Regions from separate parts of the Mesorhizobium sp. M1E.F.Ca.ET.045.02.1.1 genome, predicted to be linked through region 1. Evidence: predicted binding sites of a transcription regulator. Region 1 holds the regulator's gene; each other region holds the start of a gene.
The links. The regulator LexA, encoded in region 1, represses DNA repair genes until DNA is damaged. The targets are predictions, from matches to a motif close to TGTTCNNNNTGTGTTCNG.
Positions count from the first base shown of each region.

Region 1 (4,679 bases):
ACCCCAGCGGAGTGGCCGTGGTCATCATCCGGCTGGCGAGATGTCCGCCGGCCGAATGTCCCGTCAGCATCAGCGGGCCATCGACCATTGCCGCCGCCGTGCCGATCGCGGCCGCGACTTCTTCCACGATGCCGCTGATCCGCGCTTCGGGGCAAAGCGTGTAGGAGGGCATGGCAACCGCAAAGGATCTGCTGATCGCGCCGTTGGCCAGGTGCGACCAGCAACTCTTGTCCGACTCCATCCAGTAGCCGCCATGAATGAACACCACGAGCCCTTTCGGCGTTGCGCGCGGAAGAAAGAGATCGAACCGGTTGCGCGGCGCTTCGCCATACACGATGTCGAGCCGTGCACGGCCCTCGGCCAGAAGCCTTTCGCGAAACGCGCGCGCCGGCGCCTGCCAGGCCGCCGGCCAGCGGTCGCCGCCAGCGATGTTCGCCCCGTTGGCATAGGCATCGTCCCAATCCGTGATGCGATGATCGAGCACCGGCCCCTCCCAAACGCGTGGCTTTCGCCAGCAATGGCCGGCGCCGGATGCCGCGTCAATGCTTCCGACCGGAGACATTTTATGCCCGAAACAAGTTCCGGCTGGTGCGATCCGGCAAAACCGGCGCGAGTTGCCTCGTATCAGGTCACAGCGGTCTTGACGGCGAAGCGCGCGTCCCGCCAGGCACCGGTGCGCAGGATGTCTTCCAGCACCTGGACGGCATCCCAGACGTCGCGGTAGCCGACATAGAGCGGCGTGAAGCCGAAGCGGATGGTCGCCGGCGCGCGGAAATCGCCGATCACGCCGCGCTCGATCAATGCGCGCATAACCTGGTAGCCATGGGGATGAGCGAACGACACCTGGCTGCCGCGCTCGGCGCCGTCGCGCGGGCTTTCCAGTTCGAGGCCGAGGGCGCCGCACCTGGCTTCGACGAGGCGGATGAACAGATCCGTCAAGGCGATGCTCTTGCCGCGCACGGCATTCATGTCGACCTTGTCCCAAAGGTCGAGCGCTCCCTTCAGCGCCCGCATCGACAGCACGGGCTGTGTGCCGCACAGGAACCGCCGGATGCCGGTACCGGCGGCATAACCCTGTTCGAACGCGAAAGGCCGGGCGTGCCCCCACCAGCCGCTGAGCGGCTGGCGAATGTCGTCGTGATGGCGTTTGGCGCCATAGATGAAGGCCGGCGAGCCGGGCCCGCCATTGAGGTACTTGTAAGTGCAGCCAATTGCGAAATCGGCGTTCGAACCATCGAGATCCACCGGCAGGGCGCCTGCCGTGTGGCAGAGATCCCAGACGATCAGCGCGCCGGCCCGATGGGCCCTGCGTGTCAGGGCAGCCATGTCGCGCAACCGGCCGGACTTGTAGTTGACGTGATTGACCAGGATGACCGCGACACGCTCATCGATCAGGTCCTCGATCGTCGAGGCATCGACGCCCTCGAGCCGCAACACCGTGCCGGGCCGCGTGGAGGCCACCCCTTCCGCCATATAGAGGTCGGTCGGAAAGCTGTCGCCCTCGGCAACGATCACCGACCGGTCGGGCCGCATCGCGAGCGCCGCATGCAGGACCTTGTAGATGTTGATCGAAGTCGTGTCGCAGACGACGGTCTGGCCGGGCCCGGCGCCGATCAGGCGCCCAAGCCGGTCACCCAATTCGACAGGCATGTCGAACCAGCCGGCAGTGTTCCAGGCGCGGATGAGATCGTGCGCCCATTCGCCCGTCGCCGCCTTCTCGATCTCGTCGAAGACATCGGACGAAGCAGCACCCAGCGAATTGCCGTCGAGATATATCACCCCTGTCGGCAATGCGAAGCGGCGGCGCATCGAGCGTAGCGGATCGGCCGCATCCATCGCCTCGATTTCGGCGAGATCGGGAAGTGCGATCATGATCCTGTAGCCCCCATCGGTCATTCACGAATAGTGCGTCGACGGCCCGACATCAACCGTGCCTCACATGACTGGAATCGCTCGTGGCAGCGCCAACGCGGCATGCGATTTCCGCCGTGCGCGGTGTGAGGTCGTTGACGGTTTGGCTCCGTTTCGTTCACGGCCCGCGAGCTTTCCCGGCGTCGACGTCCTTCCGCATGCCATCATTCGCGCCGGTTATTCAACGCACGGAGGAGCAACGCGCAAGCACGTGGGCATCGGAAAAAACTGTAAGGAATTCAATGCCAGATCGCCGGTCCCGGTGCCCAAAAGCCGCATTTCGGCGTCTTTGCGGGCCGCGCTCTGGTTATCGCCGCGCTAACGCATTCATTAAACTTTAAACGGTTGCGGAACACAACTGGAACAGATAGTGTTTGTTCTGGGTTTGTTTTTCTGATTCTGGTTTCAAAACCCATGGGGGCCGCCATGCTGACGCGCAAACAACATGAACTCCTGATGTTCATCCACGAACGGCTCAAGGAAAGCGGCATTCCACCGTCTTTCGACGAGATGAAGGAAGCCCTCGACCTGGCCTCGAAGTCGGGCATTCATCGTCTGATCACGGCGCTGGAGGAGCGTGGCTTCATTCGCCGGCTGCCCAACCGGGCGCGCGCCCTGGAAGTGCTGCGCCTGCCCGATTCGATCGCGCCTGGCCTCAATGCGGCGAGGAAGTTTTCGCCGAGCGTCATTCAGGGGAGCCTGGGGCAAGGCGGTCTCGGCCGGCAGATCAAGCCCGCGGCGTCCTCGCGTACGCCCAGCAATGACGACGATGCCGCGTCGGCTGTGTCGATCCCGGTGATGGGCCGGATCGCGGCCGGCGTGCCGATCGACGCCATCCAGCATCAGACGCATACGATCACGGTCCCGCCGGACATGATCGCGGGCGGTGAGCATTATGCGCTGGAGGTCAAGGGCGACTCGATGATCGAGGCCGGCATCTTCGATGGCGACACGGTCATCATCCGCAATGCCAACACCGCGAGCCCGGGCGAGATCGTGGTGGCGCTGGTCGACGACGAGGAGGCGACGCTGAAGCGCTTCCGCCGCAAGGGCGCTTCGATTGCCCTCGAAGCCGCCAATCCGGCCTATGAGACTCGCATCTTCGGTCCGGATCGCGTCAAGGTTCAGGGCAAGCTCGTAGGGCTCATTCGCCGCTATTGAGTGGCTGTAGCGGCTTCGCATCGGTCTTTTCAGGCCGCTGGTAAGGCGCCAGCCCCCTTGCCTCGCGCGAATACCGTCGTTGCTCGTGCCAGGGCCGGTAAGGCTTTTCGACGGCATACTGGATGGCGGCGCGCGCCGTTGCCGATTGCGGATCGAAGAAGACGGCGGCGCTGCCGTCACGCGCGAGTTGGCGCTTGGTGACGACAAGGATGCGCGGATCGCGGCAAGGATTGTAGGCCGTGGCGTCGTCTATGACGATGAGGTCGGCGAAGCCGCAGGCCGGCCTGGCGCTGTTGCGATTTTCCGCCAGCGCGACAATCGCGCCGGACGGGTGCCGGCCGATGCAGAGGTCTCCCGTGCAGTAAAAAGGCGACCCTGGCGGCAGGTCGACGGGATCGGCGATGTCCAGCGCGCCCTTGGCGAATGTCTCCGGCGGCACGATCGTTTCAGCCTTCAGCGCGCGTTTCCAGTTGTCGGTGGTGAACTCGTTGGAACGGTCACGATTGACAGCGAGCTCGCCGCCGCCGATCGGCATCGCCACCAGATGCGCGTCCTCCGAGATCAGCACATCCGGCGTGCGGACATGCGGGATGGTCAGCACGCCGGCCAGCGCGAAGGGAACGGCCACCAGCCTGAGCCAGGTGGTGGCCATGGTCGCGATGACAAGCGCGACCGTCACCAGCAGCACCGACTGGATCGAGATCAGCCCCACGGCATCGACTGGCGAGCGTTCCGAAATCCACGCCGAGATCGCGATCATCGCCGCCCTTGCCCATCACATAGAGAAACGGACCGTCGAGGCCGAATGGCATGGTCAACGCGCTCAGGACGGCGAACGGCATGACGATCAACGAGACGATGGGCATAACCGCCAGATTGGCCAGCAGGCTGAGCGGCGACACCCGCTGAAAATGCCAGATCGCAAACAATATCGTTGCGCTTCCGGCGATCAGCGACGTCACGGCAGCGCCACCCAACCCAACCGCCAGCCTTCGCAATAGGAACCGCGGAAACGACCGTTTTGCAGGGGGTGTCCTCACCTTGTCGGCGCGGTAATCGGCCCAGCCGGCATAGGCGCCGACCAGGGCAGCGGTGGCTGCGAACGACATCTGGAAGCTCGGGCCGACCACTTCATGCGGCGACACCAGGATGACGGCGATGGCCGAAATCGCCAGATTGCGCATCGTCAGGGCCGCGCGGTCGAACAGCACGGCGATCAACATGACCGCGAGCATGATGAAACTCCGCTCGGCGGCGACCACGAGGCCGGAGATGACGAGATAGGCGGCGATCGACACCAAGGCGATTGCCGCGGCGTATTTCTTCACCGGGCGGCGCGAGGAAAAATCCGGAAACAGCGCGAAGGCGCCGCGCAACAGAAGCATGATCGTGCCCGCGACAAGCGCCATGTGCAGGCCGGAGATCGAGATGATGTGATAGATGCCTGTCCGCCGCATCGACTCGTTGATGTCTTCGGGAATACCGGCCCGAATGCCGACGATCAGCGCCGCGGCGATCTCGCCTTCGGGACCGCCGACGGTGCTTCTGATGTGATCGGCAATGTTTTCGCGCGCGTTCTCGATGGCCGAAGCCATGCCGGTTCCGAA
Region 1 covers NZ_CP034447.1:5,370,641-5,375,319, reverse strand. Annotated here, with positions in the region: gene EJ070_RS25860 (alpha/beta hydrolase) at 1-484, opposite strand, end outside; gene kynU (kynureninase) at 625-1,872, opposite strand; gene lexA (transcriptional repressor LexA) at 2,338-3,072, shown strand; partial or broken gene EJ070_RS25845 (ComEC/Rec2 family competence protein) at 3,056-4,679, opposite strand, start outside.

Region 2 (4,679 bases), 1.2 Mb from region 1:
GTCGCAGCGCCAAGCGATGAAGCGATAGCGGCGGCGGCGCTGGCGGCGACAGATGCAGGCGCGCCGGGTCCCGCCGCCGATCCGTGGTCCTCGCTTGTTGGCTACACACATTTCCATACGCTTTCACGACGCACCCGCCTGCGCTACGGCGAGGAGAACATCCTGGCCCGCGTCTCGGCGCGGCCGGACGGCCGCTTCCAGGTGGCGCTGGAGGCGCCGCATGACGCGATCAATTCGCATGATCTGCGGAATTTGCCGCGCACCGCCCGCTGGCCGGGCCACGTCACCGTGTTCGAAGGCGCGGTCGGCTACACCTTCGCGGTGCCCGATCCGCTGGCCAAGGCGGACGAGGCCGCGGCCGCCTCAGGCAGCCTGCGCGCGCCGATGCCGGGGCTGGTCAAGCTGGTGCGCGCGGCAGCGGGTGACACGGTGATCAAAGGCCAGCCGCTCCTGATCCTCGAGGCTATGAAGATGGAACACACCATCGCCGCCCCGCATGACGGGGTGATCGCCGAGATCGCGGCCGAAGGCGCGCAGGTGAGCGACGGCACGGTGCTGGTGCGGTTCGCGGAAGAAGGGCAAGGCTGAAACGCCCGTTCGGTTTGTCTCGTTAACGAGACAAAATAGTTGGGTATGGCGGGACGGCGCCGGCGTCGTAGAGCGCCGACCGCCGCCAAAAAGAAAATGGCCGGACGAGACCGGCCATTTTCACTTACCTGACGGATCGCTTACGGCTTGATCGGCGCGTATTTGCCGTCATGCCACTGGTTGATGTCGTAGCTGGCGTTCTTCAGGTCGCCCTTCTCGTCGAAGATGACGTCGCCGACGACGGTGCTGATCGGCTTGCCGTCCTTCAGTGCCTCGGCGACTTTGGCCGGATCGTCGGTGCCGGCGCGCTTGACGCCTTCGGCAACCGCCTGGATCACGGCGTAGGAGAACAGCGTGAAGCCTTCCGGGGTGAAGCCGCCGGCCTTGATCTTGGCCACGGCGTCCTTGGCTTCCGGCTTGGCCTGCGGATCGGACGGGAAGACGAACATGGTGCCTTCGCCGGCCGGGCCGGCGACCTGCCAGAATTCCGGCGTGGCGATCGAGTCCGGCATGATCAGCTGGAACTTGACGTTCTGCTCGGCAGCCTGGCGCAGGATGAGGCCGGCCTCGGGATGGTAGCCGCCGAAATAGACGACATCGGCCTTGAACTCCTTCAGCTTGGTGACCAAAGCCGAATAGTCCTTCTCGCCAGCATTGATGCCTTCGTAGTCGACCTCCTTGAGGCCGCCGGCGTTCATCGTCGCCTTGACCACATCGGCAACGCCCTGACCGTAGGCGCTCTTGTCGTGCAGGACGACGACGTTCTTGCCGGCATATTTCTTGGCGATCCACGGGCCGATGAAGGCGCCCTGCGCGTCGTCACGCGTGTAGAGGCGCATGATCGTCGGCCAGCCAGACTTGGCCGCGGCGTCGGTCAGCACCGGGTTGGACGAGGCAGGGCTCATCATCAGCGTGCCGGATTCAGCATAGACAGCGGAAGCCGGAATGCTCGAGCCCGAGCAGGCATGGCCATCGACGAACTTGATGCCGTTGGCGACGATGCGGTTGGCCACCGAAACCGCCTGCTTCGGGTCGCACTGGTCGTCCTCGATATCGAGCTTGATCTGGGAGCCGTTGACGCCGCCGGCAGCGTTGATGGCGTCGGCGGCGGCCTTCGCGCCCTGCTTGAACTGGTCGCCGATCGTGGCGAGCTGTCCGGTCATCGGGCCGACCACCGAGATGGTGATGTCGTCGGCGAAAGCAACCGATGCGCTCATCATCAGGCCCAATGCGGCCGCGCTCAAAATACCCAATCTTTTCATGGCAATAAGAACTCCTCCACTTGCGCGCGGCCGTGCCGGCCACGCTGTTCCTGAGAGCCGGGACAATTCCACCCTTCGCCGGAACTGTCGAGAGGACAATACATACCGCTTTGGTTCATTTCGGCCAGGATTTCTTGGGCCAAGCCGCACTCAGCCGCGGCCGGGCGGAACGCCTAAAATGCAAAAGCCGCGCCGGCCTTGTCCCGGCCGGTCGCGGCTTTTGCAGTCGAGCTTTCCCGGCGCCCCCGCGCCTGAACCCGCTCGCTTCCCTGTGTCTGCGCAGCTAGGCAAAGTCTTGCCTGCCGCGTTCTTGCTCTTGTCAACCGGCCGTCTTTCTGCGGCCTTGTCCCCTGAAGACTTTCGGACCTCGGGCCTACAAGGTCAGTGCATCGTCATCCATTCGCGCGCTTCGCGCAGCGCCTTGGCGATCTCGACCTTCGACATCGTGGCCGAGAGTTCCGAGCGCAGTTCGGCGGCGCGGAGCGAACCCTTGATCGCGGCGATGTTGAACCATTTGTGGGCGGCAACGACGTCGGTCTCGCAGTCGCGGCCGGTCGCATACATCATGCCCAGTTCGAAAAGAATGTCGGCCTGGGCAGTTGCCCCCATGGCGCCGAAGCCGGCCTCGAGCATTTCAAAACGTGCCATTTCAATCCCCTGTCTGGCTCCCGAGAGCTGCCTCCTTCTGTCCCAGTTGTCCCTTGGGGCGGGCCGCTCTTTCGATGCTTTCGAGAATGACGGCTGGCCTTGAATCCGTCGTTAAATGGCTTGCTTAATTTGAAGAAAACAAAGCTAAAACAAGAGGTAAACGCGGAAAACTGTTAAGCATAGGAACCCAGCAATTGCGCCTTTTTGCGTTAAATTCGACGAAAATTTCGGGGGCCGCAATCAAGACTTCGCTAACCACGGAAACCGAAGCCTTTTCCGCTCGCGTTCAGTTTCAGTGACTAGCGCAGCTAAAAATCCTTGCAACCTTCCGTGGCGGCACCGCTTTCGTTTTGGCGGCGGCTGGATTAGCTTTACCTTTGCGTAAGGGACAGAGAGGCGGAACGAGCCCCGCCTGAATTCTGAAGGGAGGATAAACATGTTTCGAAAAGTGAGCCTGGCCCTGGCGGCCACCTTGATGATTGCGGGTGCTGCATGGGCCGACCCGATCGAAGGCAATTGGAAGACGCAGGCCGGCTCGACGGCGGCGATCGCCGGCAGCGACTCGTTCTCGATCACGCTGAAGTCCGGCAAATATGCCGGCAAAACCATCGGTTCCTTCAAGGCAGCCGGCGACAACAAGTACACCGGCACCATAACCGACCCGGAAACCGACAAGACCTATTCCGGCAAGGCAACGATTTCCGGCGCCTCGCTCAAGATGAGCGGCTGCGTGCTGGGCGGGCTGATCTGCAAGAGCCAGACCTGGCACAAGCTCTGATCGCCGCTTGAATGACCTGATGAACGGGGCCGCGCGGCCCCGTCTTCTTTTTAGGCCCCGTTTTCTTTTCAGGCGCCCTTTCGAAGCGCATTGCCGGACGCGGCGGTTTCCAGCGGCTGAAGCTCGTCGCCGGCGACGAGCTTCAGGTTCTTGTCTTTCCGCACGTCGTTTCCCAAAACCGCTGCACACTTTTGGCGACCTGCGTCAGCCAGATCGCGACCGTATCAATCATTTTGAACGGTAGATGAATACCGGTCTCAGAACCGGTTCAGAGGCATTCGGGCATTCTCCTCGCCATTGAAGGAGAGACCAATGCTTGTCCGCCGCTTCACCATCGTCTGCCTGCTGATGAGCCTGTTCGGCATGGTCTTCGCCATCCTCGTGGCCGAAGCCGGCCGTCCGGCCCGCTCGTCGGGAATGGCCGACACCTGCCGGCTGGACTGCATGAACCATTTCGACCGCTGAAACGACCAATACTCGAAACCGGAACCACCACCATGAACCGCATCGCTACCTCGACCCTCCAGACCCTTCGGCTCCTGCCGCGGGCGATGCTCATCCTGATGCTGCTTGCCGCTCCCGTGCTGGCGGTGCCGATGATGCGCGCCGACACCGGCTCGATCATCGAAGCGCCGACGCCGAAGAAGGCGGGCGTCGGCTTCGTGCTGCTGGTCAGCCTGCAGCGCGGCTGACACGGTCGAAGAAAAATACGCCGCAGGGCGAGCTTCGCGTCCGCCTCCCCCTCCCAAGTGCTCGTCCAAATCCCTATATTGGGCCATGGAAAAGCGAATCTACCCCCAAGCCATCGAATCGGTCGTCATGCCGGAGCCTTTCGGCAGGCAGAGCTTCGACGACGCCAAGAAGGCGGTCGCGGCGCTGCAGAGGCTCTACGACCGCAACACCAAATTCCTGCGCGATTCCTTCGCCGAACTCGCGGCCGGCGGCGACGAGAGCAAGCGCTACCGCGCCTTCTATCCGCAGATCGGCGTCACCACGACCTCGTTCACCCAGATCGACTCGCGCCAAGCCTACGGCCATATGCCGACGCCTGGGCATTTTGCCACCACCATCACCCAGCCGCAGCTTTTCGAGAGCTACCTCGTCGAACAGCTTCGGCTCATCATGCGCAATCACGGCGTGCAGGTGACGGTGTCGGAATCGACAACGCCGATCCCGTTGCATTTCGCCTTCCTGGAAGGCACCTATGTCGACGGCACGGCGGCCGAGCGCATCAAGCGGCCGATCCGCGACCTGTTCGACGTGCCGGACCTCGACGGCACCGACGACCAGATCGCCAACGGCACCTTCGAGGTGGCGTTCGGCGAGCCGAGGCCGCTGGCGCCATTCACCGCGCAGCGCATCGACTATTCGCTGCACCGGATGTCGCATTACACGGCGACCAG
Region 2 covers NZ_CP034447.1:6,588,184-6,592,862, forward strand. Annotated here, with positions in the region: gene EJ070_RS32280 (acetyl/propionyl/methylcrotonyl-CoA carboxylase subunit alpha) at 1-588, shown strand, start outside; gene EJ070_RS32285 (ABC transporter substrate-binding protein) at 729-1,850, opposite strand; gene EJ070_RS32290 (sel1 repeat family protein) at 2,232-2,498, opposite strand; gene EJ070_RS32295 (DUF2147 domain-containing protein) at 2,935-3,276, shown strand; gene EJ070_RS36540 (hypothetical protein) at 3,589-3,741, shown strand; gene EJ070_RS32300 (hypothetical protein) at 3,774-3,968, shown strand; gene EJ070_RS32305 (AMP nucleosidase) at 4,096-4,679, shown strand, end outside.
Region 2: EJ070_RS32290 (sel1 repeat family protein) is a predicted target of LexA. The motif match lies at 2,633-2,650, and genes of this name have one in related genera.

Region 3 (4,679 bases), 1.8 Mb from region 1:
AAGGGTGGCGTTGCCGACCGCGCGTGATTTCCGGTCCTGCGCGATCTGCGTCAGGTCGAAGATGAATTCGAACTCCGCCTTGTCGACGCCGTCGGGTTTCGAGACCAGGATGTCCAGCGCATAGCGCGTGACTTCGTCGGGCGTGACGACCGCTCGCACGACCCTTGCCTGGTGATAGTTGCGCACCAGCACCCAGCGCGAGGGGAGGTCGCCATAGCGGGCGAGCATGCCGAGCTGCTTGATGGCGGCCTTCTTCTGCTTGTCGGTCTTGGCGGCCTGCGCCTGGGTGAAGGCCTTGTCGCGGACGCGGTCGAGGATTTCGCCCGCGAGCATGTCTGAAGCCGGTGCCGCCTGCTGTGTCCCGGCCGCCGTTTGCGGGCTCGGAGCATCGGTGAGCGGGCCTTTCGCATCGACCCATGCGGCCAGCGCCTTGCGCGCGTCGGGGCCGAAATAGCCCTTCAGCTCACCCGCGTAAAAACCCTCGCTCTTCAGCGTCGTCTCGATCGCGATGCGGATTTCGTCGGGCAGGGCCTTGCCGACGCCGACCAGGTTTTCCTCGTCGAGGCCGGCCGGCGCTTCCCGGAACGCGTCCATCACCGCGGCGGCGACCGCGGCCGTTCCGGCGCTGGAGGCCGGCCCGGAAAAGAGGCCGCTGAGTTCGATACCGGCATCGCCGCCGAACACCCCGGCGCCCATCCTGCCGATGCCGTCATTGTAGAGGGCAATGCGGTTGGTGATGCCTTCGCGCAGCGTCATCAAGTGATCGAAACTGTCGAAGGTGAAGGCATCGGCGAGCTTGCCCTTTGCCTTGAGCGAGCCCAACCGTGCCGCCTCGCGCCACGCGTGCAGCCGCTCGCGCGGGTTCTTGTCGATGCCGAGACCGTTGTCATAGGCGTCGCCGAGCAGCACCATGGCTTCGACGCTGCCGAGATTGGCGGCGTTGATCAGCATCGCGGTCGCCCTGACGTCGTCCTGCGGATAGACCAAGCCCCGCCGCAGCAGCTTGGCATGAAGCAGGTAGGCCTGCGCCTCCTTCTTGCCTTCGCCCTCGTCGATCAGGGTTTTCAGTCGATCGTCGCTCAGGCCGTCTTCGCGGCGCGACGGCCGATAGCTGGTCGAATCGAGATTGGCATATTGCGTCGAGGCGTAGAGCCAGAGCGCGTCGCGGTCGCCCCCATCCGCCAGTGGCTTCAGCATGGCGCGCGCCTGGTCCTCGCTCCTGAACTGCTGATTGTCCGAAAGCTCGAGCCGCGCCAGCGCCAGCGCCGCGCCGGGCTCGCCGGCATCGGCGCCGTCGCTCAGGCGTTCGACCAGCATTTCGGGATAGTCGACCCGCACGCCGTCATAGTCGACAAGCGGGCCCGCAAGCCTGATGCAGGCATCGAGGTCCCATGAGCCGTTGAACAGCTGGACCGCCGCCCGCGGCTGGCGGCCGACGAACCTGCCGTCCAGCAGCAGGCCGGCGAGCATCGGCCCGGCCTCGGCAACATTCTTGGCGGCGCGCAGCATGGCGATGGCGCGCTTGCCGTCCGTCGGGCCGCCTTCGCCCTTGGCCAGCATGTCGGCCAGCATCGGGATGGCGTAATCGTCGTGACCGACGCGCGCCTCCAGCAACTGCCTGGCCTTTGCTGCATCCTGCGGCGTCCCCCGGCCCAGCCGGAGCGCCGTGATGTAGGCGAGCGCGGATCGTACCGAGTCATTGGTCCCGGCCTGGGAATCGGCCTCGACAGCATGAAAGGCCTTTTGCTGCTCGTCGCCGGTGAAGCCGTCCTTCTCCGGCGTCGTCTGCGCGATCAGCAGCGGCATGCCCTTACGGACCTGGCTGTCCCATTCGCCGGGCGACTGGCCCTGGACCGGCGCGTCGATGATGTGCTGCGCGGTCTCGACCAGCTTGCGCGCGTCGCGGCGCAGCAGCGGCCCGTCGTTATACTGGCGGAGCAGCGTCATCAGGGCCATCAGATGCCCGGCGGCGCCAGCTTTCTGCAGGGCGTCGAGCGCCATTTCGCGGGTGATCGACGGCGCACCGGCATCCGCGCGGTCGCGCCGATGCACCGCATAGAACTCGTAGAGCAGGAAATTCGCTTCAGGGCTGCCGCCGTCGGCCAGCGGCTTGATCTGCGGGATGAGCCAGGTCAGTCCCGGCTGGTCGAGCGCTACTTCGACCCTCAGCCATTGCAGCGTCAACCGCTTTTCCTGCGGCGCGCCGAGCATCGCCGCCTGACATTTGTCGGCCAGGCCTTTGAGCTTGCCGAAGTTCATATCGAACGGGAAGAGCTCGCCATACTGGATCGGCGGCGCCTTGGCTTCGGGGTCGAGCGGCACGGAGGCGCCCCGGTCGCAGGTGGTGATCGCCTCGGCGAGCGCGGCCTTCTTTGCCGCATCGTCCGATTTGTCGGAAGATGCCTGGGCGGCGAATGCCCCGCCGGCGAGTGGTGCGAGCACGAGGCAGGAAAGAACCAGGACATGCACTGGCCGTAACATGGGCGTCCCCCCTCGGACCCGGCCCGGGCGGCGCGTCGCGGCCGGACAGCGGAGCTAAATTAGCACATCGCGCGAGCCATGATGAGTGTGACGCTTCACATTCGCGTACAGTTCGCCCTTGTCTCGCTCCGATGTCGTGGCGCCGTAGCCGGCTGAATCAATTTGGCAAGGTGGCGTGCTAGAGGATTGTTCCGACTCAGCTTTCGACAGGGATAGCCATGCCGCAGCTCAAGATAGCCATTACCGGCGCACTCGGCCGCATGGGCCGGCAGATGGCGGAGACCGTCGCGGCCGATCCGCGGCTCGATCTCGCCGCCCGCTTCCACCGACCGGGCAGCGCAGGTGAGGGGCTGGTCGAGCGTGACGAGGCGCTGGCGCTGGCCGATGTGGTCGTCGACTTCACCACGCCGGCAGCGTCCGCCGAACTGGCAAAGGCCTGCGCGGCGCGCGGCGGGCCGGCGCTGGTCATCGGTTCGACAGGTTTCGACGCCGCTGAACTGGAAACCATCGCCGACGCCGCGAGGAAAATCGCCATCGTGCGCTCCGGCAGCTATTCGCTGGGGCTCAACCTGCTGACCGGCCTGGTCGAGCAGGCGGCGCGGGCACTCGGCGCCGACGATTGCGACATCGAGATTTTCGAAGCGCATCACCGCCTGAAGGTTGACGCGCCGTCGGGCACGGCGCTGATGCTGGGCGAGGCGGCCGCGCGCGGGCGAGGCGTCAGGCTGGATGAGCTGGCAAGGCGTACCCGCGACGGCGTCACCGGCCCGCGTCCCGCCGGCGAGATCGGCTTTGCCGTGCTGCGGGGCGGCAGCATCGTCGGCGAGCACAGCGCCAGCTTCCTTGGCGAAGCCGAGGCGCTCACGCTCTCGCATGCTGCAGGCGACCGCTCGATGTTCGCGCGCGGCGCCATCGCGGCGGCGCTGTGGGTCGCCGGACAGCCGCCCGGCGAATACGGCATGCGCGACGTGCTTGGCTTCACCTCCACGTGATTGGCAATCCCGCTCGGTTCCATTTCAACAGCCGCTAAAATGGCTGAAAGCCAGCTGAAAGCTTGGGCATGCCATGACAGTTTTGTGGCGTTCGCCACGTGACCGGTCTGGGAGCGGGCCGGCAAGGAGGAAATGCGGCGCGGCCCGGATGGCACGCCGCCCAGGTGGAGGAAGTTACGTGACCGGTTTCATCTCTAAATGCGCCCTGCGTTCGGCGGCGTTGACGCTTGCCATGGTTGCCGCGGGCGCAACGACTGCGTCGGCCGCCGACAAGATCTCGATCATGGTGGGCGGCTACGAAAAACAGATCTACCTGCCCGCCAAGCTCGCCGAGGCGCTCGGCTATTTCAAGGATGAAGGCCTCGACGTCGAGCTGCTCAATGAGCCTGCGGGCGTCGATGCCGAGAACGAGATGCTGGCGGGTGCCGTTCAGGGCGTGGTCGGCTTCTACGACCACAGCATCGACCTGCAGGCCAAGGGCAAGTTCGTCGAATCCGTCGTCCAGTTCAGCCAGGCGCCGGGCGAGGTCGAGCTTGTCTCGGCGAAACATCCGGAGATCAAGTCGCCCGCCGATTTCAAGGGCATGAGCCTCGGCGTCACCGGCCTCGGCTCCTCGACCAACTTCCTGACCGAATATCTTGCGGTCAAGAACGGGCTGAAGCTCGGCGAATTCACCTCCGTGCCGGTCGGCGCCGGCAACACTTTCATCGCCGCCATGCAGCAGGACAAGATCCAGGCCGGCATGACGACCGAGCCGACGATCACGCGGCTGCTCAAGACCGGCGAGGCCAAGGTGCTCGTCGACATGCGCACCGTGGAAGGCACCAAGGCAGCACTTGGCGGCACCTATCCGGCCGCCTCGCTCTACATGCAGACCGAATGGGTCGACGCCCACAAGGAAACGGTTCAGAAGCTCGCCAACGCCTTCGTCAAGACGCTGAAGTTCATCAGCACCCACAGCGGCGCCGAGATCGCCGAAAAGATGCCGAAGGACTATTATGTCGGCGACAAGGAAGGCTATGTGAAAGCGCTCGACGCCGGCAAGGCGATGTTCACCCCCGATGGCGTGATGCCGCAGGGTGGACCGGAGACGGTTCTTTCGGTGCTGTCGGCCTTCAAGAAGGAACTGCAGGGCAAGCAGATCGACCTTTCCAAGACCTACACCACGGAATTCGTCAAGAACGTGAAATAGCGGATTAGGCGGCG
Region 3 covers NZ_CP034447.1:7,174,315-7,178,993, reverse strand. Annotated here, with positions in the region: gene EJ070_RS35200 (sel1 repeat family protein) at 1-2,481, opposite strand, end outside; gene dapB (4-hydroxy-tetrahydrodipicolinate reductase) at 2,700-3,473, shown strand; gene EJ070_RS35190 (ABC transporter substrate-binding protein) at 3,706-4,665, shown strand.
Region 3: EJ070_RS35200 (sel1 repeat family protein) is a predicted target of LexA. The motif match lies at 2,531-2,548, and genes of this name have one in related genera.